One region of the Staphylococcus sp. 11262D007BW genome, then DNA from elsewhere that is predicted to be linked to it. Evidence: a T-box and tRNA genes for the amino acid it is inferred to sense, from the RefSeq annotation. Region 1 holds a T-box; the other regions hold tRNA genes.
The links. A T-box is a leader RNA that pairs with one kind of tRNA and senses whether it is charged. The one in region 1 lies ahead of ACEE93_RS05280 (valine--tRNA ligase), so its partner is inferred to be a tRNA-Val.
Positions count from the first base shown of each region.

Region 2: it has a tRNA-Val gene. The T-box ahead of ACEE93_RS05280 (valine--tRNA ligase) is inferred to sense a tRNA for this amino acid. The anticodon was not compared.
Region 3: it has a tRNA-Val gene. The T-box ahead of ACEE93_RS05280 (valine--tRNA ligase) is inferred to sense a tRNA for this amino acid. The anticodon was not compared.

Region 1 is NZ_JBPWPJ010000001.1:1,074,091-1,084,256, reverse strand. It holds gene hemL (glutamate-1-semialdehyde 2,1-aminomutase) at 1-1,090, shown strand, start outside; gene ACEE93_RS05285 (AbrB family transcriptional regulator) at 1,287-2,375, shown strand; T-box leader at 2,465-2,673, shown strand; gene ACEE93_RS05280 (valine--tRNA ligase) at 2,716-5,346, shown strand; gene ACEE93_RS05275 (bifunctional folylpolyglutamate synthase/dihydrofolate synthase) at 5,358-6,623, shown strand; gene ACEE93_RS05270 (prepilin peptidase) at 6,742-7,503, shown strand; gene radC (RadC family protein) at 7,500-8,036, shown strand; gene ACEE93_RS05260 (BlaZ family penicillin-hydrolyzing class A beta-lactamase PC1) at 8,323-9,168, opposite strand; gene blaR1 (beta-lactam sensor/signal transducer BlaR1) at 9,275-10,166, shown strand, end outside.
Region 2 is NZ_JBPWPJ010000001.1:82,967-93,132, reverse strand. It holds rRNA gene ACEE93_RS00490 (16S ribosomal RNA) at 247-1,797, opposite strand; tRNA gene ACEE93_RS00485 (tRNA-Ala) at 1,924-1,999, opposite strand; tRNA gene ACEE93_RS00480 (tRNA-Pro) at 2,012-2,085, opposite strand; tRNA gene ACEE93_RS00475 (tRNA-Arg) at 2,099-2,172, opposite strand; tRNA gene ACEE93_RS00470 (tRNA-Leu) at 2,186-2,274, opposite strand; tRNA gene ACEE93_RS00465 (tRNA-Gly) at 2,279-2,353, opposite strand; tRNA gene ACEE93_RS00460 (tRNA-Lys) at 2,370-2,445, opposite strand; tRNA gene ACEE93_RS00455 (tRNA-Thr) at 2,451-2,526, opposite strand; tRNA gene ACEE93_RS00450 (tRNA-Val) at 2,530-2,605, opposite strand; gene lysS (lysine--tRNA ligase) at 3,172-4,659, opposite strand; gene dusB (tRNA dihydrouridine synthase DusB) at 4,681-5,676, opposite strand; gene folK (2-amino-4-hydroxy-6-hydroxymethyldihydropteridine diphosphokinase) at 5,726-6,202, opposite strand; gene folB (dihydroneopterin aldolase) at 6,202-6,567, opposite strand; gene folP (dihydropteroate synthase) at 6,564-7,355, opposite strand; gene cysK (cysteine synthase A) at 7,594-8,523, opposite strand; gene hslO (Hsp33 family molecular chaperone HslO) at 8,668-9,549, opposite strand; gene ftsH (ATP-dependent zinc metalloprotease FtsH) at 9,725-10,166, opposite strand, start outside.
Region 3 is NZ_JBPWPJ010000001.1:1,463,514-1,473,679, forward strand. It holds gene ACEE93_RS07265 (mannitol-1-phosphate 5-dehydrogenase) at 1-816, shown strand, start outside; gene glmM (phosphoglucosamine mutase) at 876-2,228, opposite strand; gene ACEE93_RS07275 (CdaR family protein) at 2,242-3,174, opposite strand; gene cdaA (diadenylate cyclase CdaA) at 3,175-3,981, opposite strand; tRNA gene ACEE93_RS07285 (tRNA-Lys) at 4,196-4,268, opposite strand; tRNA gene ACEE93_RS07290 (tRNA-Gln) at 4,273-4,347, opposite strand; tRNA gene ACEE93_RS07295 (tRNA-Tyr) at 4,355-4,438, opposite strand; tRNA gene ACEE93_RS07300 (tRNA-Val) at 4,462-4,537, opposite strand; tRNA gene ACEE93_RS07305 (tRNA-Glu) at 4,544-4,615, opposite strand; tRNA gene ACEE93_RS07310 (tRNA-Asn) at 4,617-4,691, opposite strand; rRNA gene rrf (5S ribosomal RNA) at 4,703-4,817, opposite strand; rRNA gene ACEE93_RS07320 (23S ribosomal RNA) at 4,892-7,813, opposite strand; rRNA gene ACEE93_RS07325 (16S ribosomal RNA) at 8,205-9,755, opposite strand.

The DNA of each region.
Region 1 (10,166 bases):
TCATAAAGATCCGAAAGTGATTGAAGCTGTTCATCAATCTGTAGATAAAGGTACGAGCTTTGGTGCTTCTACTATTGAAGAAAATAAGTTAGCAGAACTTGTCATTGATCGTGTTCCTTCAATTGAAAAAGTCAGAATGGTTTCTTCAGGTACTGAAGCAACGTTAGACACATTGAGACTTGCAAGAGGCTATACAGGCAAAAATAAAATCATAAAATTTGAAGGTAACTACCACGGCCATAGCGATTCTTTACTGATCAAAGCTGGTTCAGGTGTGGCAACGTTAGGATTACCTGACTCTCCAGGCGTTCCTGAAGGCACTGCTAAAAATACCATTACTGTCCCATATAACGATTTAGATGCAGTTAAATATGCGTTCGAACAATTCGGTGATGATATTGCGGCTGTGATTGTAGAACCAGTATCAGGTAACATGGGCGTTGTGCCGCCAGTTGGTGAGTTCTTACAAGGTTTACGTGACATTACGACATCTTATGATTCATTGTTAATTTTTGATGAAGTCATGACTGGTTTCCGTGTGGGTTATCACTGTGCACAAGGTTATTTCAATGTGACACCAGACTTAACATGCTTAGGTAAAGTCATCGGTGGCGGTTTACCGGTTGGTGCTTTCGGTGGAAGAAAAGAGATTATGGATCATATCGCACCAAGTGGCTCAATCTATCAAGCTGGTACACTTTCTGGTAATCCGTTAGCAATGACAAGTGGTTATATGACACTTAGTCAACTTACTCCGGAAAGTTATGATTACTTTAATGAGTTAGGTGACATGTTAGAAGAAGGACTAACTGAAGTATTTAATAAACATCAAGTACCATTAACGATTAACCGTGCCGGCTCAATGATTGGCTTTTTCTTAAATGAAGGTCCGGTAACAAACTTTAAAGAAGCGAATCAATCTGATTTAGAATTATTTAGTGACATGTACCGAGAACTTGCTGAAGAAGGTATTTTCTTACCACCTTCACAATTTGAAGGCATGTTCTTATCTACAAAACATACACATGAAGATATTCAAACAACAATTAAGGCATTTGACAAAGCGTTATCAAGAATTGTTAATCACTAATTTTAAGATAAAATATTAAAAATGGTATAAAGTGTGTAATGAATCGAGCGAGATGCTGAATTTGAATTTCAAATTTTGTAGCTTGCTCGATTTTATTAAGTCATTAGATTAAGATGAGAAAGTTAAAACGAATTTGTATAGAAAGTAGTTTTTGGAGAACTACGCATCAATCATTTAAGAAGTGGAGGGGTGGGGTTTGACGAAGCATCTTGTTCGAAATAATTTTATTGTATTTATACTTTCTCTAGTTATAGGTTTCATCCTTTACGGGTTTAACATAATGTTACCGTGGATGTTCGGACCAATCATAGCGAGTTTGATTGTCGTTAAAGTATTCAAATTAGAAGTCAGATGGCCTTCATTATTGAGTGATTTAGGGTTAATTATGTTAGGTGTTCAAATCGGTAGTGCCTTTACAAAACCAGTGATTGAAGATATTAAAAATGATTGGCTTTCTATTATATTAGTCAGTGTATTATTGTTACTATTAGCACTTATCGTGTCTATAGGCTTTCGTAAAATTGCAAAAGTAAATTCTGAAACTGCCATATTAGCAGTTATACCAGGGGCACTTAGTCAAATGATGGTCATGGCAGAAGAAAATAAAAAGGCTGATATCTTAGTCGTTAGCTTGACCCAAACGTCGCGTATTATATTTGTAGTGATATTAGTGCCTATTATTTCATACTTTTTTAAAAGTGAATCCAATAGTTCTATGACAAATGAGTCCGGTATCGCAATGACAGATGTATTGCAACCATGGCATATTATGATACTTATTATTGGTATTGTAGTTGTTTATTATTTAATGAAATGGATTCATTTTCCCACTAAAATGTTATTAGCTCCAATCGTTGTGCTTATTATATGGAATTTATCGACTGGGTTATCATTTACAGTGGATGAACCTATTATAGCCGTTGCTCAACTGATTTATATGATACGTGTTGGGCTTCAAATTGCGCATTTAACAGATCGTTTAAAAGGGCGACTTGCCTTCGCAATCGCTTATCAAAATGTGCTGCTTATATTAAGTGCTTTAGTGATGGTCGCAATAATAAGTTTTATTACGCATGATCCAATAAATGATTTATTTTTAGGAGCGGCCCCAGGAGGTATGAGCCAAATTGTGCTTATCGCGCTTGATACAGGTGCAGATGTTGCTATGATTTCAAGTTATCATATCTTTCGAGTCTTTTTTATATTATTTTTAATTGCGCCTTTAATTAATATTTACCTAAAATACCGTTTAAAAGTATCAAGAGGAAAAGAGAATGATAAATAAAAGTATAAAATGAAAATGAGTTGAGGTAGTGAATTTTAATTCATATTGACTTAATGCTCATTTAAGTATACTATTAAAGAGAAGTTAATAGTTATTTTGGGAGGAGTAGGCTTAACGCTTTTTCAAGAGAGTGTATGGTTGGTGAAAATACACAAAAGCTTAAGGTGAATGTAGCCCAGTTCGAACTCTAACTGAAACGAGTAAGTTAGAGCGTGAAAAGAGCGTTAATCTTTTGAGTGCAATAGTTAATCGTTTAATTATTGAATATAGGTGGTACCACGGAGCATCCGTCCTATTTGTTTAGGATAGATGTTCTTTTCTATTTCATGGAGGGATATTAATGGAAATGAATTCAAAATATAACCCGCAAGAAGTTGAAGCGGGTCGTTATCAACATTGGCTAGATCAAGATTTATTTAAGCCAAGTGATGATACTAATAAAGAGACATATACGATTGTAATTCCACCCCCAAATGTAACAGGTAAATTACATTTAGGTCATGCATGGGATACAACATTACAAGATATTTTAACGCGAATGAAGCGTATGCAAGGTTACGACACACTTTATCTACCAGGTATGGACCATGCGGGTATTGCAACACAAGCAAAAGTAGAAGCTAAAATGCGAGAAGAAGGCATTTCCCGTCATGATATTGGTCGTGAAAAGTTTTTAGAAAAAGCTTGGGAATGGAAAGAAGAATATGCTGATTTCATTCGTCAACAGTGGGCGAAGTTAGGTTTAGGGTTAGATTATAGTAGAGAACGTTTTACACTTGATAAAGGGTTAAGTAAAGCAGTTAAAAAAGTATTTGTTGATATGTATCATAAAGGCCTTATTTATCGTGGGGAACGTATCATTAACTGGGATCCTGCAGCCCGCACAGCACTTTCTGACATTGAGGTTATTCACGAAGATGTAAATGGTAAGTTTTACCACTTTAAATATCCTTATGTCGATGGAGAAGGTTACATTGAAATAGCAACAACACGACCAGAAACAATGTTAGGTGACACAGCGATTGTCGTTAACCCAAATGATGAGCGTTACAAAGATGTGATTGGCAAAAAAGTACGCTTACCGCTTGTAGGTCGTGAGTTACCAATTTTAGCAGATGAATATGTCGATGAAGCATTTGGTAGTGGTGCGATGAAAGTAACGCCTGCACATGACCCAAATGATTTTGAAATTGGAAATCGTCATGAACTTGAACGTATTGTTGTGATGAATGAATCAGGTCAAATGAATGAAAAAGCCGGACAATATGAAGGTATGGACCGCTTCGAATGTCGAAAACAATTAGTGAAAGACCTTGAGGCTGAAGGCTTAGTAATCAAAATAGAAGATCATGTTCATTCAGTAGGTCATTCTGAGCGTAGTGGTGCAGTAGTTGAACCTTATTTATCTACGCAATGGTTCGTTAAAATGAAACCTCTTGCTGAACAAGCGTTGAAGAACCAAGATACAGAAGGACGCGTTAATTTTGTCCCAGATCGTTTCGAAAAAACATTCAACCGTTGGATGGAAGAAATTCGTGATTGGACGATTTCTCGTCAATTATGGTGGGGTCATCAAATTCCAGCTTGGTATCATAATGAAACTGGTGAAATGTATGTCGGCGAAGAAGCACCTGAAGATATTGACAATTGGACACAAGATGAAGATGTGCTCGATACATGGTTTTCAAGTGCGCTGTGGCCTTTTTCAACATTAGGATGGCCAGATACTGAGTCTGAGGATTATAAACGTTATTACCCTACAAATGTGCTTGTGACAGGCTATGATATCATCTTTTTCTGGGTAGCACGTATGATATTCCAAGGTTTAGAATTTACGGATCAAAGACCTTTCAATGATGTGTTATTACATGGATTAGTTCGTGCCGAAGATGGACGCAAAATGAGTAAATCATTAGGTAACGGTGTTGATCCAATGGATGTCATTGATCAATATGGTGCTGATAGCTTACGTTACTTCTTAGCAACAGGCTCTTCACCAGGTCATGATTTACGTTATTCAACAGAAAAAGTAGAATCTGTTTGGAACTTTATTAATAAAATTTGGAACGCGGCACGTTTCAGCTTAATGAACATCGGTGAGCATTTCCAATATGAAGATATTGATTTATCAGGCAATCTTTCTGTAGCAGATAAATGGATTTTAACACGATTAAATGAAACAATTGATACTGTCACTAAATTAAGCGATAAATACGAATTTGGTGAAGTGGGACGCGCATTATATAATTTCATTTGGGACGAATTCTGTGACTGGTATATTGAAATGAGTAAAATCCCAATGAACGGAGACGATGAGCGTCAAAAGAATGTTACAAGATCTGTGCTTAGTTATACATTAGATCGTATTATGCGTTTATTGCATCCATTTATGCCGTTTGTAACAGAACATATTTGGCAAAATCTACCACATAAAGGTGCTTCAATTGTGACAAGTGAGTGGCCAACCGTAAATACAGAGTTAATGTTCGAAGATAGCAAAGTCATTATGGAACAATTAGTGGAAATCATTAAAGCGGTACGTCAATCACGTCTTGAAGTTAACACACCATTATCAAAATCAATTCCTATTAAAATTCAAGCTAAAGATCAAGACATTAAATCATTGCTTGAACTGAATAAAGATTACTTAGAACGTTTTTGTAATCCTAGTGAATTAGTGATTGATTTAGATATTGATATTCCTGAAAAAGCAATGACATCTGTGGTCGCTGCCGGAAAAGTCATCTTACCATTAGAAGGGCTCATCGATATGGATAAAGAAATTGAGCGATTAGAAAAAGAATTAACGAAATGGGAAAAAGAGTTGGATCGTGTTAACAAAAAGTTAGCTAACGAAAACTTTGTTAATAAAGCCCCTGAAAAAATCATCAACGAAGAAAGAGAAAAACAAACAAAATATCAAGAAAAATACGATGGGGTTAAAGCAAGAATAGAACAATTACAATCTTAGGAGTCTTAATTATGAATTATCTTGATAGTTTATATTGGATACACGAAAGGACTAAATTTGGTGTTAAACCAGGCGTTAAGAGAATGGAATGGATGTTATCAAAATTGGATCATCCAGAACAAAAAATTAACGTGATACATGTGGGCGGTACAAATGGAAAAGGCTCAACAGTAGCGTACATGAGAGAAGCGCTTTTAAAAAACAATTATACTGTTGGTACGTTTACATCACCTTATATCGAAACGTTTAATGAGCGTATTAGTGTCGATGGTAAACCAATTTCAAATGAAGCCATTGCTGATTTAGTCACACGTGTGAAACCAATAAGCGAAGCCATGGAAGAAGAGACTGAACTTGGCACAGCTACTGAATTTGAAATCATTACAACGATGATGTATTTGTATTTTGGAGAATTAAATCCAGTAGATTTTGTAATTGTGGAAGCGGGTCTCGGTGTTAAAAATGATTCTACTAACGTCATTCAACCGATCATTAGTGTGTTAACAAGTATTGGCTTAGATCATACGGATATTTTAGGTAATACTTATCTAGACATTGCCAAAGATAAAAGTGCGATTATTAAACCGGAAACACCTGTCATTTATGCGATTAAAAACGAAGAAGCAATCAAACACTTTCGTGATACTGCAGAAAAATTAAATGCAAAAGCAATCGAATTTGATCGAGATATTTTTGTGAAGTCGGAAGATGATGAGTTCACTTATCGTTATAAAGATTATGAACTGGAAAATATCGCTTTAGATATGATTGGTGAACATCAAAAAGAAAATGCCTCTTTAGCTATTACAGCATTAATTGAATTATATGAAGAAGGTATTATCGAATTAGATTTTAATTGTATGATTGAAGGTATTGAACATACACATTGGACAGGGCGCATTGAAAAAGTGTCAGATTCACCATTGATTATTATAGATGGTGCGCATAATCGAGAAAGTGTTGATGCGTTAGTAGATACGGTGCACCGTTATTATCAATGTGATAAAGTAGATATTTTATTTTCAGCTATTGAAGGAAAACCGATACATCATATGTTGACAGCATTTAATGCGATTGCTAAGCATTTATACGTGACTGAATTTGATTTTCCTAGAGCTTTACCTAAGCAAACTTTGTATGAAGAAGTGGAATTTACAAATAAGTCGGTTGTCGATAATTATGTAGAATTTATAAAACAATACGATGGTGATTGTTTATTAATCACAGGTAGTTTATATTTCATTAGTGAAGTTAAATCAAAATTAGGCTTTAATTAATAAAATCCCCTTTAATTGAGACAGAAAGGAAGCTTCTGTCAAAAATTAAAGGGGAATTTTATTATCAAGCATGATAGAGCATTTACCTTCTTCAAAAGTGTAATTTGACACTTATAAAATGAGAACTTATAATAAAGTTACTTTTATAAAGTGGGGTGGGGCCTTGATTATTATTCTTTTTTGGACTGGTGCTTGTTTAATGAGTTTTTTAATGTTCATTATACAATCATCACAATGGCGTTTAGCTAGTTTAGTTAGAAGGTCTCATTGTAATGTATGTTACTCTAAGCTAACCTGGTATGAATTGATGCCAATAATAAGTTATATACTGCTTAAAAGACGTTGTACGCATTGTCAAAGTCTCATTCCTACTTATTTATTTGTTGCAGAACTTTTAGGTGGATTTATTGCAATTTATCCAATTCTTTTTCACATTACGATCCCACTTAAGCTTTTTTATAATATTGCTTTCATATTACTTGTATTATCATTTATTGACTGTAAAATACTTATCATTCCTCATCGTTGGTTAGTTATTTTATGTATCACGGCCATTGCGTTACATACTTTTCAGTTACCTGATTTCAAACAAACTATACTCACTGTATTATTATTTATTTTCGGTATGATTTATTATCGTTATATTGGATTTGGCGATATTAAACTATTATGTATAATGGCACTCATATTACCGTTTCCTTTTATGATTTGTCTATTAATCTTTCTTTGTCCCATAGCACTTTGTCTACTTCCATTTCTTCTAATATTTAAAGTAATCAAGTTACCGCACATACCACTGGTACCAGCTATACTGTTCACTTTCATAATTGTATCTACTTATTACGAACCATTTTATCATTATTTTGGGGGTTTTTTATGACACGTATTCGAGATTTATCTAACGAAGAAAAACCTAAAGAACGTCTTATTAAGAGTGGGGCGAAATCCTTATCCAATACAGAATTATTAGCGATTCTTATTAATACAGGAAGTAAGGGGCACTCAATTTTAGAAATTGCTTCTCAAATTTTAAGTTGTTATCCCACGGTAAACCAATTAAAACAACTTTCTATTGTAGAACTACAAGCTTTTACAGGCATCGGTTTAAATAAAGCCGTTACCTTATTAGCTGCTTTTGAACTCGCTTTTCGGTTAGATGATGGTCATATTGCAGGGCAATTAGATACTATACAAGCGCCTGATCAAGTCGCTAAATTATTATATAAGGAGTTTAAAGGTGTCCAACAAGAGCATTTTATATTATTTATTTTAAATACAAAACATCACATTATACATAGAGAAACATTGTTTATAGGTACGTTAAATAGTGCTGTTATTCATCCTAGAGAGGTTTTTAAAGTAGCATTAAAATGGTCGGCACATGCTATCATTGTAGCGTGTCACTTTGCTTGATATATGAGAATTATTTAACCTTATAAATGAGAAAAAAGCAACGCACTTTAAATAAGATACGTTGCTTTTTCGATTGATGAACACCTATAATTAAACTATTCATCTATTATTTATAATTTTTTGTATATACAATATTTCTAGTTTGTTAAAGAGAATTAAGAAAATAAATCTCGAAAATAATAGAGGGAAAATCAGTTTTTGATATCAAAATTATACATGTCAACGATAATACAAAATATAATACAAAATATAAGATGTTATCAGTATTTATTATGTATTTAGAATATTAAAATTCCTTCATTACACTCTTGGCGGTTTCACTTATCAACTTATCATTTGGCTTATCACTTTTATTGTCTTTATTCGTAAAAATGACTAAAACAATAGGTTCAGATTGGCCCTTAGGATAAACAAAAGCAACATCATTTCTAGAAGCATATGTTATTGCTTGACCACTTTTATCAGCAACCTTATAGTCTTTTGGAACACCGTCTTTAATTAAAGTATCTCCGCTTTTATTATTTAACATTAAATCAAGTAAGAATTTTTTGTTTTCTTTGCTTAATTTTCCATTTGCGATAAGTTTATTTAAAGTCTTACCGAAAGCAGCAGGTGTTGAAGTATCTTTTTTGCTCTTTGGTGAATAGTAATTTAATTCTATCTCATATCTAACTGGATTTGTTACTTTATCTCCTAGTTCTTTTAGACGTTGTTTAACTTTTTTGATTCCACCGATTTCTTTTATAATTTTATTGTTTGCTGTATTATCACTATATGTCATTGAAGCCTCAATAAGTGCTTTTAAAGTGATATCTTTTCCTACATATTTTTCTAAAATAGGAGAATAAGCAACTATATCATCTTTGTTAATATGTACTTTTTTATTTAACTTATTATAAGGTACTTGTTCTAACAAAATAGCACTATTTATCGCTTTTGAAGTTGAAGCATAGGCAAATCTCTTATCTGAATTAAATTTTACTTCCTTACCACTTTTAGTATCTAAAGCGTAAACACCAATATGAGCATTATATTTTTTTTCTAAATCATTTAACTCTTTGGCATGTGAACTGTTTGAATTACATGCACTTAAAACTAAAGCAATTACAATTAAAAATATTAACTTTTTCAAAATAAACCCTCCGATATTACAGTTGTAATTTTTATAAATCAATAATATTACAATTGTAATATCGGTGTCAATAGTTTATTATAAATATTTGAAAGAAGGTGTTGAAATGGCTAAGTTATTAATAATGAGCATAGTAAGCTTTTGTTTTATATTTCTATTGTTATTATTTTTTAGGTACATATTAAAACGCTATTTTAATTATATGTTAAATTATAAAGTTTGGTATCTAACTCTTCTTGCAGGATTAATTCCTTTCATTCCTATTAAATTCTCTCTTTTTAAATTTAATAATGTGAATAATCAAGCGCCCACAGTTGAAAGTAAGTCACACGACTTGAACCATAACATAAATACCACCAAACCTATTCAAGAGTTCACAACAGATATCCATAAGTTTAATTGGGATTCAATTGATAATATCTGCACAGTTATTTGGATAGTTTTAGTTATTATTTTAAGTTTTAAATTTTTGAAAGCCTTATTATATCTTAAATATTTAAAGAAACAGTCACTTTATCTAAACGAAAATGAAAAAAATAAAATAGATACGATACTTTTCAACCATCAATATAAAAAAAATATTGTGATTCGAAAAGCAGAGACTATTCAATCTCCAATAACTTTTTGGTATGGGAAATATATTATTTTGATTCCTAGTTCATATTTTAAAAGTGTAATTGACAAAAGACTAAAATATATAATATTGCATGAATATGCTCATGCTAAAAATAGAGATACTTTACATTTAATTATCTTTAATATCTTCTCTATTATTATGAGTTACAATCCATTAGTACATATTGTAAAAAGAAAGATAATTCATGACAATGAAGTAGAAGCCGATAGATTTGTCCTTAATAATATTAACAAAAATGAATTTAAAACTTATGCGGAATCTATTATGGACTCCGTATTAAATGTTCCATTTTTTAATAAAAATATATTAAGCCATTCATTTAATGGTAAAAAGTCATTACTCAAAAGAAGATTAATTAATA
Region 2 (10,166 bases), 990 kb from region 1:
TATCAATGCCAAACGTTACCATCACCAGTTATTAATTATGTGAGTCGTTTTTCAACGACTAGCGATAATTGTTTGTTTCAAGCGTTCGCTTGTAACTCGGTTTTTGCTTGGTAAAATCTATACTTACTTATCTAGTTTTCAATGTACAATCATGAATCCTCATTAATATGAACATTCAAAACTGAATACAATATGTCACGTTAATCCGCTTATCACCTGAAGGTGATATTCCGTATATATCCTTAGAAAGGAGGTGATCCAGCCGCACCTTCCGATACGGCTACCTTGTTACGACTTCACCCCAATCATTTGTCCCACCTTCGACGGCTAGCTCCAAATGGTTACTCCACCGGCTTCGGGTGTTACAAACTCTCGTGGTGTGACGGGCGGTGTGTACAAGACCCGGGAACGTATTCACCGTAGCATGCTGATCTACGATTACTAGCGATTCCAGCTTCATGTAGTCGAGTTGCAGACTACAATCCGAACTGAGAACAACTTTATGGGATTTGCTTGACCTCGCGGTTTCGCTGCCCTTTGTATTGTCCATTGTAGCACGTGTGTAGCCCAAATCATAAGGGGCATGATGATTTGACGTCATCCCCACCTTCCTCCGGTTTGTCACCGGCAGTCAACCTAGAGTGCCCAACTTAATGATGGCAACTAAGTTTAAGGGTTGCGCTCGTTGCGGGACTTAACCCAACATCTCACGACACGAGCTGACGACAACCATGCACCACCTGTCACTTTGTCCTCCGAAGAGGAAAACTCTATCTCTAGAGTGATCAAAGGATGTCAAGAATTGGTAAGGTTCTTCGCGTTGCTTCGAATTAAACCACATGCTCCACCGCTTGTGCGGGTCCCCGTCAATTCCTTTGAGTTTCAGTCTTGCGACCGTACTCCCCAGGCGGAGTGCTTAATGCGTTAGCTGCAGCACTAAGGGGCGGAAACCCCCTAACACTTAGCACTCATCGTTTACGGCGTGGACTACCAGGGTATCTAATCCTGTTTGATCCCCACGCTTTCGCACATCAGCGTCAGTTGCAGACCAGAAAGCCGCCTTCGCCACTGGTGTTCCTCCATATCTCTGCGCATTTCACCGCTACACATGGAATTCCACTTTCCTCTTCTGCACTCAAGTTTTCCAGTTTCCAATGACCCTCCACGGTTGAGCCGTGGGCTTTCACATCAGACTTAAAAAACCGCCTACGCGCGCTTTACGCCCAATAATTCCGGATAACGCTTGCCACCTACGTATTACCGCGGCTGCTGGCACGTAGTTAGCCGTGGCTTTCTGGTTAGGTACCGTCAAGAAGTGCACAGTTACTTACACATTTGTTCTTCCCTAACAACAGAGCTTTACGATCCGAAGACCTTCATCACTCACGCGGCGTTGCTCCGTCAGACTTTCGTCCATTGCGGAAGATTCCCTACTGCTGCCTCCCGTAGGAGTCTGGACCGTGTCTCAGTTCCAGTGTGGCCGATCACCCTCTCAGGTCGGCTACGCATCGTTGCCTTGGTAAGCCGTTACCTTACCAACTAGCTAATGCGGCGCGGGTCCATCTATAAGTGACAGCAAGACCGTCTTTCACTGTAGAACCATGCGGTTCAACATGTTATCCGGCATTAGCCCCGGTTTCCCGGAGTTATTCCAGTCTTATAGGTAGGTTACCCACGTGTTACTCACCCGTCCGCCGCTAACGTCAAAGGAGCAAGCTCCTCGTCAGTTCGCTCGACTTGCATGTATTAGGCACGCCGCCAGCGTTCATCCTGAGCCAGGATCAAACTCTCCATATTAGAGTAAGCTTGATTTAGCTCATTGATTGATTAAGTCAATCATACTTTAGTGTTTCAACACTATTTTATCGGAATTAACGTTGACATATTGTCATTCAGTTTTCAATGTTCATCTTAAAATTAAAATGGTGGAGACTAGCGGGATCGAACCGCTGACCTCCTGCGTGCAAAGCAGGCGCTCTCCCAGCTGAGCTAAGCCCCCATTTTTCAAGAGTCGGGAAGACAGGATTCGAACCTGCGACCCCTTGGTCCCAAACCAAGTGCTCTACCAAGCTGAGCTACTTCCCGATATTTGATTGAACGCGCCCGATAGGAGTCGAACCCATAGCCTTTTGATCCGTAGTCAAACGCTCTATCCAGTTGAGCTACGGGCGCATATTAGTAAAGATGGTGCCGAGGACCGGAATCGAACCGGTACGGTGATCTCTCACCGCAGGATTTTAAGTCCTGTGCGTCTGCCAGTTCCGCCACCCCGGCATAATGGAGCAGAAGACGGGATTCGAACCCGCGACCCCGACCTTGGCAAGGTCGTATTCTACCGCTGAACTACTTCTGCATATTATAATGGACGATGGTGAGCCATAGAGGATTCGAACCTCTGACCCTCTGATTAAAAGTCAGATGCTCTACCAACTGAGCTAATGGCTCAAAGATGGTGCCGGCCAGAGGGCTTGAACCCCCAACCTACTGATTACAAGTCAGTTGCTCTACCAGTTGAGCTAGGCCGGCGAATGGTGGAGAATGACGGGTTCGAACCGCCGACCCTCTGCTTGTAAGGCAGATGCTCTCCCAGCTGAGCTAATTCTCCATTCGTTTGTATTTAAGTATTTTTTTCAGTTACCTTTTTATATTACTATGTATTTCAAAGGTTTGCAATAGTCAATTTTACACTATGTCGTTTCGTTCGCTTTGTTATATTTCCTATCAAAGTGACGACCTTTTATATATTACATGATACCTGAAATAAAGTCAACTACTTTTTAAAACTTTTTTAAGACTGTAGTATTCATATCGCATCTCTGCGCTTTGTGTACTTGAACTATTGTAAATCTTTTCCCTGTAAATAGCAAGCCTTTTTTTACATTAAATTTAATTTTTTTATTTGCGCTTAAAATACCTTAATCATCTACATAGAGATACCCAATGTTTTACGCATAGTATTAAGTGCTTCTTCAATACTTAAAAGTTAGCAACTAGCCACATCTTCATAAATTTCTTGCTTATTTAATCTGGTTATATCACTCATAAGGCAATCTAACGCTGGAAACTCGAAATTCACCTGAAACATCTATCAAAAAGAGTTCAAGTTGATAGTACTTCACTGTACTACATTACTTGAACTCTAATAATTTAAATCTCAATTTAGATCTCGGATTATTTTTGTCTCATATATGGGAATAATAAGACGTCACGAATAGATGGTGAATTCGTTAATAGCATGACAAGACGGTCAATACCAATACCTAATCCTCCTGTTGGTGGCATACCATATTCTAATGCTTCTAAGAAATCTTCATCCATTTCATGCGCTTCATCGTTACCTTGTTCCTTCTCAACTAATTGCGCTTCGAAACGTTCACGTTGATCAATTGGGTCATTTAACTCTGTGAATGCATTCGCATGTTCACGACCTACGATGAATAACTCAAAACGGTCCGTAAAACGTGGGTCATCAGGATTTTTCTTAGCTAATGGTGAAATTTCAATTGGATGACCATAAATGAATGTAGGTTGAATTAATGTCTCTTCAACTTTTTGTTCGAAAAATTCATTTAAAATATGGCCATATTTCATATTAGCGTCTACTTCAATACCGTGTTGTTTAGCTAATTCATGTGCTTCTTCATCTGATTGTACCTCAAAGAAGTCAACGCCTGTTGCTTCCTTAACAGCATCTACCATATGAAGTCTTCTCCATTTAGGTTCTAAATTAATTGTATCTTCACCGTATTGAATAGTAGTTGTACCTAATACTTCACGTGAAATATGCGCAACTAGAGACTCTGTTAAGTCCATAATATCTTTATAGTCTGCATAAGCTTCGTATAATTCAATCATCGTAAATTCTGGGTTATGGCGTGTTGACACACCTTCGTTACGGAAAACACGGCCAATTTCATATACTTTTTCTAATCCACCGACGATTAATCGTTTTAAATGGAGTTCGATGGCAATACGCATATATAATGTGGCATCTAAAGCATTATGATGCGTAACGAATGGACGAGCAGCTGCTCCCCCAGCAATTTGATGCATCATAGGTGTTTCAACTTCTAAATAACCTTTACTATTAAGGTATTTACGCATTTCTTGTAAAATACGGCTACGGTTGATAAATGTTTCCGTACTTTCATCGTTTGTAATAAGGTCTAAATAACGTTGACGATAACGTTGCTCAATATCTTGTAAACCATGATGCTTATCTGGTAACGGGCGCAATGCTTTAGATAACATTGTGAAAGATTTTGCTTTTACAGAAATTTCACCTGTGTTTGTTTTGAACATGACACCTTCTATACCTACGATGTCACCTAAATCTGCACTTTTCCATAAACTAAATTGTTCTTCGCCAACTTGGTCTTTACGTACATAAATTTGAATTTGACCTGTTACATCTTTAATATGCGCGAATCCTGCTTTACCTTTACCGCGTTTAGTCATTAAACGGCCTGCAATGACAGTTTTACTTTCATCTTCTTTGTCTGCTAGCTCTTCTTTGCTAAACTGATCCCATTCATTAATTAATGTAGCAGCATCGCTTGTGCGTTCGAATCTTTCACCAAAAGGATCAATACCAAGATCATATAATTCCTGTAATTTTTGATGACGCACTTGCATTTGATCGTTCATTTCTTCAGTCATACTTTGACGCTCCTTTATCTTTTATACTTCAACTTTTGAATTAACTGCTGAGGCTTCCTTACGAAACTCAGTCAATATGTTAGTCATTTCCGCTTCTGTTTCAGCTTGATTTAATGCTTTACGCGCTTTTCCATTGCCACGTATACCCTTGAGGTACCACGAAGCATGTTTGCGCATTTCCATAACGCCTACTTTTTCACCTTTTAATTCTACTAATCGACGTAAATGTAATAAAGCGATATCAATTTTTTCTTCTACTGTCGGTTCGTCTATCAACTCACCTGTTTCTAAATAATGCACTGTTCTGTAAATCATCCAAGGGTTACCTAATGCTTCACGGCCAATCATCACCGCATCAACCCCTGTTTCTTCTAACATTTTTTCAGCTAATTCTGGACTTGTGACATCTCCATTACCAATAACAGGAATATTGACCGCTTCTTTAACTTGGCGAATGATATCCCAATCTGCTTGACCTTCATACATTTGAACGCGTGTACGTCCATGTAATGAAATCGCAGCAGCGCCTGCTCTTTCAGCTGCTTTTGCATTTTCTACAGCATAAATATGGTCATCATCCCAGCCAATTCTCATTTTACAAGTGACAGGTTTTTTCACTCGTTCAGTGACCGCAGAAACCATTTCGTATATTTTATTTGGGTCTAATAACCAACGTGCCCCAGCTTCACATCGAATAATTTTAGAAACAGGGCAACCCATATTAATATCGATAATATCAGCTGTCGTATTTTGATCGACATACTCGGCTGCTTCAACAAGCGTTTCTTTTTCTCCACCAAAAATTTGTAAGGATAACGGTCGCTCATTCTCATCAATGTATAACATTTTCATTGTTTTTGGATTGTTAAATAAAATGGCCTTATCGCTAACCATTTCTGCACAAACTAAACCAGCTCCAAATTCTTTAACTGTTAATCTGAATGCTGAATTACATACACCTGCCATTGGTGCTAAAACAACTCGATTTTCTATTTCAACATCTCCAATTTTCCACATTGTGTGGTTCCTCCAATCAATTAGGATTTGTCATTTGGATATATGGCATTTAATGGTATCTTACTACAGAATCATCAGGTTGCACCAGTGTGCGAATCGATTTTTGCGTTCTTGGTTCTATTTGATTTGGTGCGATATCATTTAAAGGTATCATTACAAAAGCACGCTCTGTCATGCGTGGATGCGGAACAATTAAGTCAGGTTCTTCGATAATGTCTGTTCCGAATAACAAAATATCAATATCTATCGTTCTAGGTCCCCATCTTTCCTTACGTACGCGATGTAATTGCTGTTCAATCTCTAAACAATGATTCAACAATGCTTTTGGAGCTAATGTTGTTTGAATATGCACACATATGTTCAAAAAGTCAGGTTGCTCCACATAGCCTACAGGTTTAGTTTCATAGATTGGGGAGACTTCTTTTACAGTAATGCCTTCTCTATGATTTAATTGGTCGATAGCATCGTTTAATTGATCTTCTCTTTGGCCAATATTACTTCCTAAACTAAGATATACATCTTTCATTATGCTTTCTCCCTTGTAATTTCAACGCCTACACCGTCATAATAGCCAGGTATAGGTGGATTTTTCTTAGTAATTTTAACTTTTGTTGCCATTACACGATTATAGTGTGTATTTATACGCTTTGCAATACGTTCAGCGAGATGCTCAAGTAAATGAACAGGCTCATCTAACATAATCGCTTTGACATCTTCATACACTTCTCCATAATGCACAGTATCTTCTACCATATCTGATTCTCCTGCTTCTCTTAAATCAACCTTCATTTCGATATCCACTAAAAAAATTTGACCAATTTCATTTTCTGCAGGTAGCGCACCATGATAAGCATAAAATTCTAATCCATTTAAAAAGATTTTATCACTCATTTTTGATTTCCTTTCAAACTGTCTGTTGCTTTAGCCACTCTAGCGTTCATCAACACGTTATGCACACGCACACCGTCAACACCTTTCATAATACCATAAGCTGTGGTTGCGGCTGTCGCTTCATCGCGTTCACTTACTTTTGAGTCGCCACCTAATATATCATTAATAAAGCGTTTTCGACTTGTCGCTAACATTACTTTATAGTCTGTCGCTACAAGTTCATCTAAACGGGCCATAACTTCTCTTTCTTCTTCTCTTGATTTCGCAAATCCTATACCTGGATCAAGCCATATTTTGTCATGTTTCACACCAACACGTTCAGCTTGATGGGCTTGTTTCAATAACATAACAATCATTTCATCCATGACTGGTTCGTCGCGTTGGCCATCTCCGTTATGCATTAAAATTAAAGAGGCATCATAACGCGCTACGACTTCAAAAATATCAGGGTCGTACAATCCTGCCCATTGATCATTAATAATTGTCGCACCGGCTTTAAGTGCTGCTTCTGCGACTTCACTTCGAAAAGTGTCAACTGAAATCTCCGCCTTAATATCGAGATCTCTCAACGCCTCTACAACAGGAATCACCCGTTCCAATTCTTCTTCAACTGCAACATCTTCATGACCAGGTCGTGTTGATACACCACCTACATCAATAATATGTGCCCCCTCTTCAATCATTTCCTTCACGTGTGCCACCGCTCGTTCAACATCATTATAACGATTGCCATCAGAAAATGAATCCGGGGTTACATTTAAGATACCCATAATTTGAGTTGGTTGCATTTAAAGTCATCCTCTCCATCTATCACTGAATCATTCATTTTTAAGAACTTGAATAGTTTTATTATATCAAATTCACACTCAAAATATTGTATAAACCTTTGTGAATAAGAAATTAGCGCAACCCCCATGCTTCACAACCCCTAATTAACGTAAAAAACTGAGATGATGATAGCATGATCCTTTAATGCATAAAATCATTCCATCTCATCTCAGTTTCTTTTACAAGCTCATCAACGCTTTATTCAAAATTATATAGTGGTGTTGATAAGTAACGTTCACCATTACTTGGTAATACTGTTACAACTGTTTTACCTTTACCTAGTTCTTTCGCTTTTTGGATTGCAGCATAAATTGCAGCTCCTGAAGAAATTCCGCCTAGAATACCTTCTTCTTTTGCGACACGGCGAGACGTTTCCATTGCCGTCTCATTTCCGACTTTAATCACTTCACCATAAATGTCAGTATCTAACGTTTCAGGCACAAATCCTGCACCTAGACCTTGTAATTTATGTGGACCTGGTTCGCCACCGCTTAACACTGGTGAATCTTCAGGCTCAATAGCCACGATTTGAATATCTGGGTAAGTTTCTTTTAATACTTTTCCTGCACCTGATAATGTGCCTCCAGTACCGACACCTGCTAAGAAAGCATCAATTGTTTTACCTTCAAATTGTTCAACAAGTTCTGGACCTGTTGTTAATTCGTGTACTTTAGGGTTCGCGAAGTTTTCGAATTGTTGAGGTTCAAAATAGCCACGCTCTTCTTTAAGCTCTTTTGCTTTTTTAATAGCACCTTTCATTGCTTCTGCACCTGGTGTTAACACAACTTCAGCACCATAAGCTTTTAATAAATTACGTCTTTCAACACTCATTGTTTCAGGCATTGTAAATACAGCTTTGTATCCTTTTGCTGCACATACAAAGGCTAAACCAATTCCTGTGTTACCACTAGTTGGTTCCACAATAGTGTCGCCTGGTTTAATTTTTCCATCTTTTTCAGCTTGTTCTATCATTGCAAGCGCAATACGATCTTTAACTGAGCCAGCAGGATTTTGATATTCTAATTTTACATAGATATCAGCTGCGTCCTCATCAGATTGGTGACGTAATTTAACGACTGGCGTTTGTCCAATTAATTCAGTAATATTTTCAACAGGTTTTTGTGCCATAATATCTAACCTCACTTCATTTATATTCTTAGTTATAATCTCGGATATAAATACAGTTTAACATTTTTCAGACAATTTCAAAAGCATATGCCTCTATTCCTTACTGTCCCCATTTAGCAGCATTGCCTTAAATAGCGCGCTACACTATGGGAGTTGTGACTTTAATGCTTCTAATTCAGCTTCAGAAAATTGGTATTTTGCACGACAGAAATGACATTCCGCTTCTGCACCATGATCTTCTTTAATCATACTGTCAATTTCAGCTTCACCTAATCCTTTGAGTGCATTTAAAAATTTATCATGACCACAATTACATTCAAATTCAGCTGGAATGGTTTCTAAAATCGTGACATTATCTTCTCCTAGAATCTCAGTTAACATTTCTTCTGGTGTTAAGCCATCATCAATCATCTTAGATACCGGGTCCATATTTTGAATGGCTGATTCAAGTTGATTAATCGTTTCTTCTTTAGCTCCTGGCATCACTTGGATAATAAATCCTCCTGAAGCTTTTATTGAATTATCTGGGTTAACGAGTACCCCAACACCGACTGAAGAAGGGACTTGTTCACTATTTGCAAAATAATACGTAAAGTCTTCTCCTAATTCTCCTGAGACAATCGGACTATTTCCTGTGTAATAATCTTTCATGCCAACATCTTTTACAACATTAATTGCACCATTCGTACCTACTGCACGACGGACGTCTAATTTGCCTTGTTGGTTAAGCGCAAAATGCGTTTGTGGATTTGTAACATAACCTCTGACACGGCCTTTCGCGTCCGCATCTGCGATAATTTTACCAATTGGGCCATCCCCATCGACAGTCACTGTTAATTTTTGATCACCTTTTAACATCGCACCCATCATTAATGTTGCTGTCATTGTACGACCTAATGCAGCCGATGCTGTCGGCCATGTATAATGTCTTGTTTGCGCTTCTTGAATGGTATCTGTCGTTTTAGCACTATATGCACGGATTTCGCCATTAAAAGCCAGCGCTTTAACAATATAATCTTGCGTCATATATAATCCTCCTTATAATTTACAGTTGATTTACTGATCATGACTAGTCTACGTTGATTCATCATAACCACATCCTTAAAATGATACAACTAAAATGGACTATCGTTATCATACATCTTCATAAAAAAGAGGTTTTGTACCTCCTTCATGGAACATACAAAACCTCTTTCTTTATTTATGATTGACGTGGGTCGTCTTCGCCAGGACGATCGATATCTGGTTTACCTTCATATCCTGTTGTATCCTCTTCTGTTGAATCAGATTCTTCTTCCTGTTCTGTACGACCACCATGACTACGTTCTGTTAACTCTTCTTGTTCACGACGGATTTCATCATATGATTTACCATATTTACCATCTTGGAAACCGTCTTTATCGCCATGGTCTACAACTTTCGCTTCATCATAATTCACAACTGGTAAATGACCTTCGTGGAATAATGATTGAATTTGTTCTGCAACCAATGTTTCTTCAGTTAATAAGGTTTCAGCTATTAAGCGTAATTGTGACTCATGTTCAAGTAAGATTTGTTTACAACGCTCATATTGTTCTTTAATAATACGTTGTACCTCTTTGTCAATTTCAAAAGCAATTTGACCAGAGTATTCTGGGTCACCA
Region 3 (10,166 bases), 390 kb from region 1:
ATTGCAAAATCACTTGCCCGACCTCTCAAGCAACGAACAAAACCCGTTAATATTGTAGCCTGTGAAAATGCGATTAATGCAACAGATCAGTTAAGAGAGGCATTAGAAGCAGAAGTAGGTGTTTTTGATGATAGCATCCATTTTTCTAATGCTGCCGTAGATCGTATCGTACCAATTCAACAGCATGATCATCTTTTAGATGTTACAGTTGAACCATTTTTTGAATGGGTTATTGAAGCATCTACTTGGTATGGTAAGCGTCTTGAAGGTGTAAAATATGTTAACTCATTAACACCTTATATTGAACGTAAATTGCTCACTGTTAACACAGGACACGCTTATCTAGCTTATGCAGGTCAATATTACGGTTTAGAGACAATATTGGAAGCAGTTAGTCATCCCGAGATTAAAAGTGGTTTAAACAGTACTTTAGAAGAAACAAGTCAGTATTTAGCAAGTTGTTATGATTTTGATACAAAAGACTTAGCAGCTTATCGTGAAACAATTATTAATCGTTTTAAAAACCCTCATTTATCAGATGATATTACTCGTGTAGGTCGAGGTGTTTTACGAAAGTTAGGTCCAAATGACCGTATTATGAAACCTCTTAATTATTTATATAAAAAAGGGATGTCACATCATGCATTATCTACATTGGCTGCCTACGCTTTAAAATATCAGGATACAAATGATAAAGAAAGCGTCGAAAAAGATGAATCACTTCAAAATCAAAGTGTAGCATCCTTTTTAGAATCACATGCTCAAGTGGATAGCCACTTAGCACAAGACATCGAAAAAATATATCAATCATTATAATTCCGCAAAATAAAACGATAGTATGCCCTTTCTAAGCATACTATCGTTTTTCTTGCGTTTTATTCAAGTCCCATTTTTTCTTCTACTACTTCAGCGATTGTTTGCGCATAACGTTGTGCATCTTCATCTGTTTTAGCTTCTACCATTACACGTACAAGTGGTTCTGTACCTGAAGGACGTACTAAAATACGACCTTCTCCATTCATTTCCTCTTCTACACGTGCCATGATTGACTTAACATGTTCATTATCTGTCACGCCATGTTTATCTGTCACACGTACATTAATTAATGACTGTGGATATTTTTTCATTTGAGCAGCAAGTTCACTTAACTTTTTACCTGAACGTTTAATAACTGCTGCTAAATGTATACCAGTTAATAAACCATCACCTGTTGTATTGTAATCCATTAACACGATATGTCCGGATTGTTCACCGCCTAAGTTATAATGACCACGACGCATTTCTTCAACGACATAACGATCGCCTACTTTAGTTTTGTTAGAAGCAATTCCCTCATTTTCTAATGCTTTATAAAAGCCAAGATTACTCATCACTGTTGAAACAATCATATCATCGTTAAGTTCATGATTTTTCTTCATTTCTTGACCAAGAATAAACATAATTCGGTCGCCATCTACAATTTGACCTTTTTCATCTACTGCAATTAAACGGTCGCCATCACCATCAAAAGCTAAGCCAAAATCACTTTCTGTTTCAAGGACTTTTTCCGCTAATGCTTCAGGATGAGTAGAACCTACTTGATCATTGATATTATAACCATCTGGGTTACAACCAATTGTTTCAGTATCAGCTTCTAAATCACCGAATAAGAACGGTGCTAATATAGAAGTAGACCCGTGAGCACCATCTAAAGCAATCTTTAAACCTTCTAAATTAACATCTACAGTTGATTTTAAATAGCTTAAATATTTTTGAGTGCCTTCAAAATAATCAGATGTATGCACTAAAGATGTCCCTGTTGGACGTGGTAAATCTGGTTGATCTTGATCTAAAAGTGCTTCAATTTCAAGTTCTTGATCATCGGATAATTTGAACCCATCAGAGCCAAAAAATTTGATGCCGTTATCTGCGACAGGATTATGAGAAGCAGAAATCATTACACCTAATTCTGCCTCCATTTCTCTTGTTAAATAAGCAACACCCGGTGTAGAAATAACACCTAAACGCATAACTTCTGCACCGATTGATACTAAACCGGCAATTAATGCATTTTCTAGCATTTCTCCTGATACACGTGTATCTCTTCCTACAAGGACACGTGGATGTGATTTATCTTGGTTATGTGCTAAAACATATCCGCCATATCGACCGAGTTTAAATGCAAGTTCAGGTGTCAGTTCTTCGTTGGCAACACCTCTTACACCATCAGTACCAAAGTATTTACCCATAATTCATTCTCCTTTAACTTAATGTAATATTTGCTTCTACTTTATTTGGTTCCATTTTTTCAACCTTATCCGGTATGTCTAATTGAACATCACGTGTTGTATTAGAAGAGACGTTGTTCAAATCGACCACACCATTAACCTTATCAATTTTTGCTAAATCATCTCGATTACCGTACAACTTAACAGTGTCATTTTTTAAATTAATATCTGAGACATCTTGTTTGTTTTGAGGTTCACCACTCGTTTTCAAGTCAACCTTCACTGTTTTTGAATAAGGTTTTAATTTTATATTTAACTTCACTTTAGACGGTTCCACTTGAACGTCTAACTTATTCATGTTTTTATCAAAGACTGCTACATTTGCATTGCCTGTGATATCATCTGACAATTGAAAATCATCACTAAAGCTTGCCTTTGCATAGGCAATACGATCAAGCTGTTCTTTTCCACCAATCACTTTAACTGTTTGAGGTGAAACGATAGCTTTATCTACTGCTTGATCTGACGCTAATGCATTTTGACTTATATTCGGCTCGACAGTGACTTCTTTTGTTTTCTTTTCTTCTATAGATAAAGTGGTGTCTTTAGGATATACCCGATAATTGATATCTTTATTTAATCCATTAACTTGAAATTCAATTGTACGTTCACCTGGATTAACATCAGCTACATCTAAAACAACTTTAAAGTCCTCTGCTTTTTGAGCTTGTATCACTTTAGACTGTGGACCACTCAGCTCAACATCTACATTGCCGGGTGCACCAGAGACATAGAGGTCATCATTTTTATTAATCACTTCGACAGGTACATTCTTAATTGTTTTTGTACCATCACTCGAAATATTCTCGGTACTAAATGTTTTTCCAAATACATTATTAACTGATAAAAATAATAGCAAAGCCAAAATAAATGAGAAAAAACGTAATCCCCATTTAGATTCAAACATTTAATTCACACCCTTCCTTGAGAGATGTGTACCAAACCAATGTTCTGTTAATAATTCCTCAAATACATCTGAACTAATATCTTTCCGTAACTTGCCATCGAAAGTCACACTCACAGATCCAGTTTCTTCAGAGACTACAACTGTGAACGCATCAGAAACCTCCGAAATACCAACGGCAGCTCGATGACGCGTCCCTAAACTTTTAGCAATTTTAGGACTGTCTGATAAAGGAAGATAACTAGCTGCTGTAGCAATTTTATCGCCTTGTATAATCATAGCACCATCATGTAATGGTGTATTAGGGATAAAAACGTTCGTTAATAATTCTTGCGAAATTTCTGAATGCAAAGGAATTCCAGTCTCAATATAATCTTGTAAACCTGTTTCTTTTTCAAATACGATTAAAGCACCAATACGGCGTTTAGCCATATATTGTACTGCCTTAGAAACAGATTCAACAAGTTTCGGAACCTCTACTGAAGACGTCATAGAGTAACGTTTGAACAAACTCCCTCTCCCAAGTTGTTCTAACGCACGACGTATCTCCGGTTGAAATATCACAATAATTGCTAAAAATCCCCACTGCATCACTAAATCAAATAACTTTGATGTTGTCGTTAACTGTAAATATTCACTAATCGCTTTACCTACTAAAATAAACAGAATACCTTTTAAAAGTTGAATTGCTTTAGTCCCTTTAAAAACTGTTATTAGTAAATAAATAACATACCAAACAATTAATAAATCTAGAATACCAGTTATGACCTCAAGTGTACTTAAATTTTGAAAGAGGTTTGAAATTCCCATAGCATCTCCTCCGGTAATCTATTCCCATAAGCTTTATTATATCAAGCAATAGTGGTCCTTGTCATATATGACTTGAAATATTTTTAAAGTTAATCGATAAGATCGACCATATTTTTTCACTATAACAAGTTAACAGTATCTCGTCACAATATGTATGACAAATCTATAATTATATAATAAAAAACCTTATCCCAAACTGAGATAAGGTAAAAGATGAGCCATAGAGGATTCGAACCTCTGACCCTCTGATTAAAAGTCAGATGCTCTACCAACTGAGCTAATGGCTCAAAATGGCTGGGCTAGCTGGATTCGAACCAGCGCGTGACGGAGTCAAAGTCCGTTGCCTTACCGCTTGGCTATAGCCCAATGATGATGGTGGAGGGGGGCAGATTCGAACTGCCGAACCCGAAGGAGCGGATTTACAGTCCGCCGCGTTTAGCCACTTCGCTACCCCTCCGATATGTTCATTTAATTAATAAATGGTGGAGAATGACGGGTTCGAACCGCCGACCCTCTGCTTGTAAGGCAGATGCTCTCCCAGCTGAGCTAATTCTCCATATAATGACTCCTACGGGACTCGAACCCGTGTTACCGCCGTGAAAGGGCGGTGTCTTAACCGCTTGACCAAGGAGCCATGGCTCCACAGGTAGGATTCGAACCTACGACCGATCGGTTAACAGCCGATAGCTCTACCACTGAGCTACTGTGGATTAATAATATTACCTGGCGCCGTCCTACTCTTGCGGAACGTCAGTCCGACTACCATCGGCGCTAAAGAGCTTAACTTCTGTGTTCGGCATGGGAACAGGTGTGACCTCTTTGCCATTGGCACCAGATAAACTTGAATGTATTATACATTCAAAACTAGATAGTAAGTAGATTTTTCAAGCAATCGCCTGAGTTATTAAAATTGATTAAGTCTTCGATCGATTAGTATTCGTCAGCTCCACGTATCGCTACGCTTCCACCTCGAACCTATTAACCTCATCATCTTTGAGGGATCTTATAACCGAAGTTGGGAAATCTCATCTCGAGGGGGGCTTCATGCTTAGATGCTTTCAGCACTTATCCCGTCCATACATAGCTACCCAGCTATGCCGTTGGCACGACAACTGGTACACCAGAGGTATGTCCATCCCGGTCCTCTCGTACTAAGGACAGCTCCTCTCAAATTTCCTACGCCCACGACGGATAGGGACCGAACTGTCTCACGACGTTCTGAACCCAGCTCGCGTACCGCTTTAATGGGCGAACAGCCCAACCCTTGGGACCGACTACAGCCCCAGGATGCGATGAGCCGACATCGAGGTGCCAAACCTCCCCGTCGATGTGAACTCTTGGGGGAGATAAGCCTGTTATCCCCGGGGTAGCTTTTATCCGTTGAGCGATGGCCCTTCCATGCGGAACCACCGGATCACTAAGTCCGTCTTTCGACCCTGCTCGACTTGTAGGTCTCGCAGTCAAGCTCCCTTATGCCTTTACACTCTTTGAATGATTTCCAACCATTCTGAGGGAACCTTTGAGCGCCTCCGTTACACTTTAGGAGGCGACCGCCCCAGTCAAACTGCCCGCCTGACACTGTCTTCCAGCACGATCAGTGCTGCGAGTTAGAAATCCAATACAATTAGGGTAGTATCCCACCAATGCCTCCACGTAAGCTAGCGCTCACGCTTCTAAGGCTCCTACCTATCCTGTACAAACTGTACCGAATTTCAATATCAGGCTACAGTAAAGCTCCACGGGGTCTTTCCGTCCTGTCGCGGGTAACCGGCATCTTCACCGGTACTATGATTTCACCGAGTCTCTCGTTGAGACAGTGCCCAAATCGTTACGCCTTTCGTGCGGGTCGGAACTTACCCGACAAGGAATTTCGCTACCTTAGGACCGTTATAGTTACGGCCGCCGTTTACTGGGGCTTCGATTCGTGGCTTCGCAGAAGCTAACCACTCCTCTTAACCTTCCAGCACCGGGCAGGCGTCAGCCCCTATACATCACCTTACGGTTTAGCAGAGACCTGTGTTTTTGATAAACAGTCGCTTGGGCCTATTCACTGCGGCTCTTCGGAGCGTGAACCCCAAAGAGCACCCCTTCTCCCGAAGTTACGGGGTCATTTTGCCGAGTTCCTTAACGAGAGTTCGCTCGCTCACCTTAGAATTCTCATCTTGACTACCTGTGTCGGTTTGCGGTACGGGCACCAAATATCTAGCTAGAGGCTTTTCTCGGCAGTGTGAAATCAACGACTCGAGGAAACAATTTCCTCTCCCCATCACAGCCTGACCTTATGAGTGCCGGATTTGCCTAACACTCAGTCTCACTGCTTGGACGTGCACTCCAACAGCACGCTTCGCCTATCCTACTGCGTCCCCCCATCGCTTAAAACGATTGTTGGTGGTACAGGAATATCAACCTGTTATCCATCGCCTACGCCTATCGGCCTCAGCTTAGGACCCGACTAACCCAGAGCGGACGAGCCTTCCTCTGGAAACCTTAGTCAATCGGTGGACGGGATTCTCACCCGTCTTTCGCTACTCACACCGGCATTCTCACTTCTAAGCGCTCCACATGTCCTTGCGATCATGCTTCACCGCCCTTAGAACGCTCTCCTACCATTGTCCAAAGGACAATCCACAGCTTCGGTAATATGTTTAGCCCCGGTACATTTTCGGCGCAGTGTCACTCGACTAGTGAGCTATTACGCACTCTTTAAATGATGGCTGCTTCTAAGCCAACATCCTAGTTGTCTAGGCAACGCCACATCCTTTTCCACTTAACATATATTTTGGGACCTTAGCTGGTGGTCTGGGCTGTTTCCCTTTCGAACATGGATCTTATCACCCACGTTCTGACTCCCAAGTTAAATTATTTGGCATTCGGAGTTTGTCTGAATTCGGTAACCCGAGAGGGGCCCCTCGTCCAAACAGTGCTCTACCTCCAATAATCATCACTTGAGGCTAGCCCTAAAGCTATTTCGGAGAGAACCAGCTATCTCCAAGTTCGATTGGAATTTCTCCGCTACCCTCAGTTCATCCGCTCACTTTTCAACGTAAGTCGGTTCGGTCCTCCATTCAGTGTTACCTGAACTTCAACCTGACCAAGGGTAGATCACCTGGTTTCGGGTCTACGACCAAATACTCATTCGCCCTATTCAGACTCGCTTTCGCTACGGCTCCACATTTCCTGCTTAACCTTGCATCAGATCGTAACTCGCCGGTTCATTCTACAAAAGGCACGCCATCACCCATTAACGGGCTCTGACTACTTGTAAGCACACGGTTTCAAGTTCTCTTTCACTCCCCTTCCGGGGTACTTTTCACCTTTCCCTCACGGTACTGGTTCACTATCGGTCACTAGAGAGTATTTAGCCTTAGGAGATGGTCCTCCCAGATTCCGACGGAATTTCACGTGCTCCGTCGTACTCAGGATCCACTCAAGAGAGAATCAGCTTTCGACTACAGGATTGTTACCTTCTTTGATTAACCTTTCCAGGTTATTCGTCTAACTCATTCTTTTGTAACTCCATAAGAGTGTCCTACAACCCCAACAAGCAAGCTTGTTGGTTTGGGCTCTTCCCGTTTCGCTCGCCGCTACTCAGGGAATCGATTTTTCTTTCTCTTCCTCCGGGTACTAAGATGTTTCAGTTCTCCGGGTCTACCTTCTCATGTGCTATGAATTCACACATAGATAACACGACATGACTCGTGCTGGGTTTCCCCATTCGGAAATCTCTGGATCACAGCTTACTTACAGCTCCCCAAAGCATATCGTCGTTAGTAACGTCCTTCTTCGGGTTCTAGTGCCAAGGCATTCACCGTGCGCCCTTAATAACTTAATCTAAGATGTGTTGATAAGCGTTCGCATTCTATCTCATTTCTTTCTTCACTTGCTCATTTACAATAAGTAAACTTCACTTCGCTCATCAAGAAATTCGCTGACTGACAAACGCTTTCAATCACCTCTTGGGGTTAAAAACATTCATCTATCAATGCCAAACGTTATCATCACCAGTTATTAATTATGTGAGTCGTTTTTCAACGACTAGCGATAATTGTTTGTTTCAAGCGTTCGCTTGTAACTCGGTTTTTGCTTGGTAAAATCTATACTTACTTATCTAGTTTTCAATGTACAATCATGAATCCTCATTAATATGAGCATTCAAAACTGAATACAATATGTCACGTTAATCCGTTTATCACCTGAAGGTGATATTCCGTATATATCCTTAGAAAGGAGGTGATCCAGCCGCACCTTCCGATACGGCTACCTTGTTACGACTTCACCCCAATCATTTGTCCCACCTTCGACGGCTAGCTCCAAATGGTTACTCCACCGGCTTCGGGTGTTACAAACTCTCGTGGTGTGACGGGCGGTGTGTACAAGACCCGGGAACGTATTCACCGTAGCATGCTGATCTACGATTACTAGCGATTCCAGCTTCATGTAGTCGAGTTGCAGACTACAATCCGAACTGAGAACAACTTTATGGGATTTGCTTGACCTCGCGGTTTCGCTGCCCTTTGTATTGTCCATTGTAGCACGTGTGTAGCCCAAATCATAAGGGGCATGATGATTTGACGTCATCCCCACCTTCCTCCGGTTTGTCACCGGCAGTCAACCTAGAGTGCCCAACTTAATGATGGCAACTAAGTTTAAGGGTTGCGCTCGTTGCGGGACTTAACCCAACATCTCACGACACGAGCTGACGACAACCATGCACCACCTGTCACTTTGTCCTCCGAAGAGGAAAACTCTATCTCTAGAGCGATCAAAGGATGTCAAGATTTGGTAAGGTTCTTCGCGTTGCTTCGAATTAAACCACATGCTCCACCGCTTGTGCGGGTCCCCGTCAATTCCTTTGAGTTTCAGTCTTGCGACCGTACTCCCCAGGCGGAGTGCTTAATGCGTTAGCTGCAGCACTAAGGGGCGGAAACCCCCTAACACTTAGCACTCATCGTTTACGGCGTGGACTACCAGGGTATCTAATCCTGTTTGATCCCCACGCTTTCGCACATCAGCGTCAGTTGCAGACCAGAAAGCCGCCTTCGCCACTGGTGTTCCTCCATATCTCTGCGCATTTCACCGCTACACATGGAATTCCACTTTCCTCTTCTGCACTCAAGTTTTCCAGTTTCCAATGACCCTCCACGGTTGAGCCGTGGGCTTTCACATCAGACTTAAAAAACCGCCTACGCGCGCTTTACGCCCAATAATTCCGGATAACGCTTGCCACCTACGTATTACCGCGGCTGCTGGCACGTAGTTAGCCGTGGCTTTCTGGTTAGGTACCGTCAAGAAGTGCACAGTTACTTACACATTTGTTCTTCCCTAACAACAGAGCTTTACGATCCGAAGACCTTCATCACTCACGCGGCGTTGCTCCGTCAGACTTTCGTCCATTGCGGAAGATTCCCTACTGCTGCCTCCCGTAGGAGTCTGGACCGTGTCTCAGTTCCAGTGTGGCCGATCACCCTCTCAGGTCGGCTACGCATCGTTGCCTTGGTAAGCCGTTACCTTACCAACTAGCTAATGCGGCGCGGGTCCATCTATAAGTGACAGCAAGGCCGTCTTTCACTGTAGAACCATGCGGTTCAACATGTTATCCGGCATTAGCCCCGGTTTCCCGGAGTTATTCCAGTCTTATAGGTAGGTTACCCACGTGTTACTCACCCGTCCGCCGCTAACGTCAAAGGAGCAAGCTCCTCGTCAGTTCGCTCGACTTGCATGTATTAGGCACGCCGCCAGCGTTCATCCTGAGCCAGGATCAAACTCTCCATATTAGAGTAAGCTTGATTTAGCTCGTTGATTGATTAAGTCAATCACACTTTAGTGTTTCAACACTATTTTATCGGAATTAACGTTGACATATTGTCATTCAGTTTTCAATGTTCATGTTTCGACTTGATTTACTTTAACATATCGTTAATATCTTTACAAGTCATTAACAATACTTTTATTATTTTAATGCTTTCTTTAAAACTTTTCAACAGTTAATTTTACACTATTGTGTGTGTTTGTTTTAAAGTATACCGCTTCATTTCAGCGACTTTTATATCATATCAATTTACTGTTTTTCTGTCAACAATAAATTTAATTATTTTTTATGTGGCAAGTACTTCCTCTCGCTCACAAGAAATTATTCTACATAACTACACGAGAAAATGCAACCCCCTTTTTTAATTTTTTGTAGC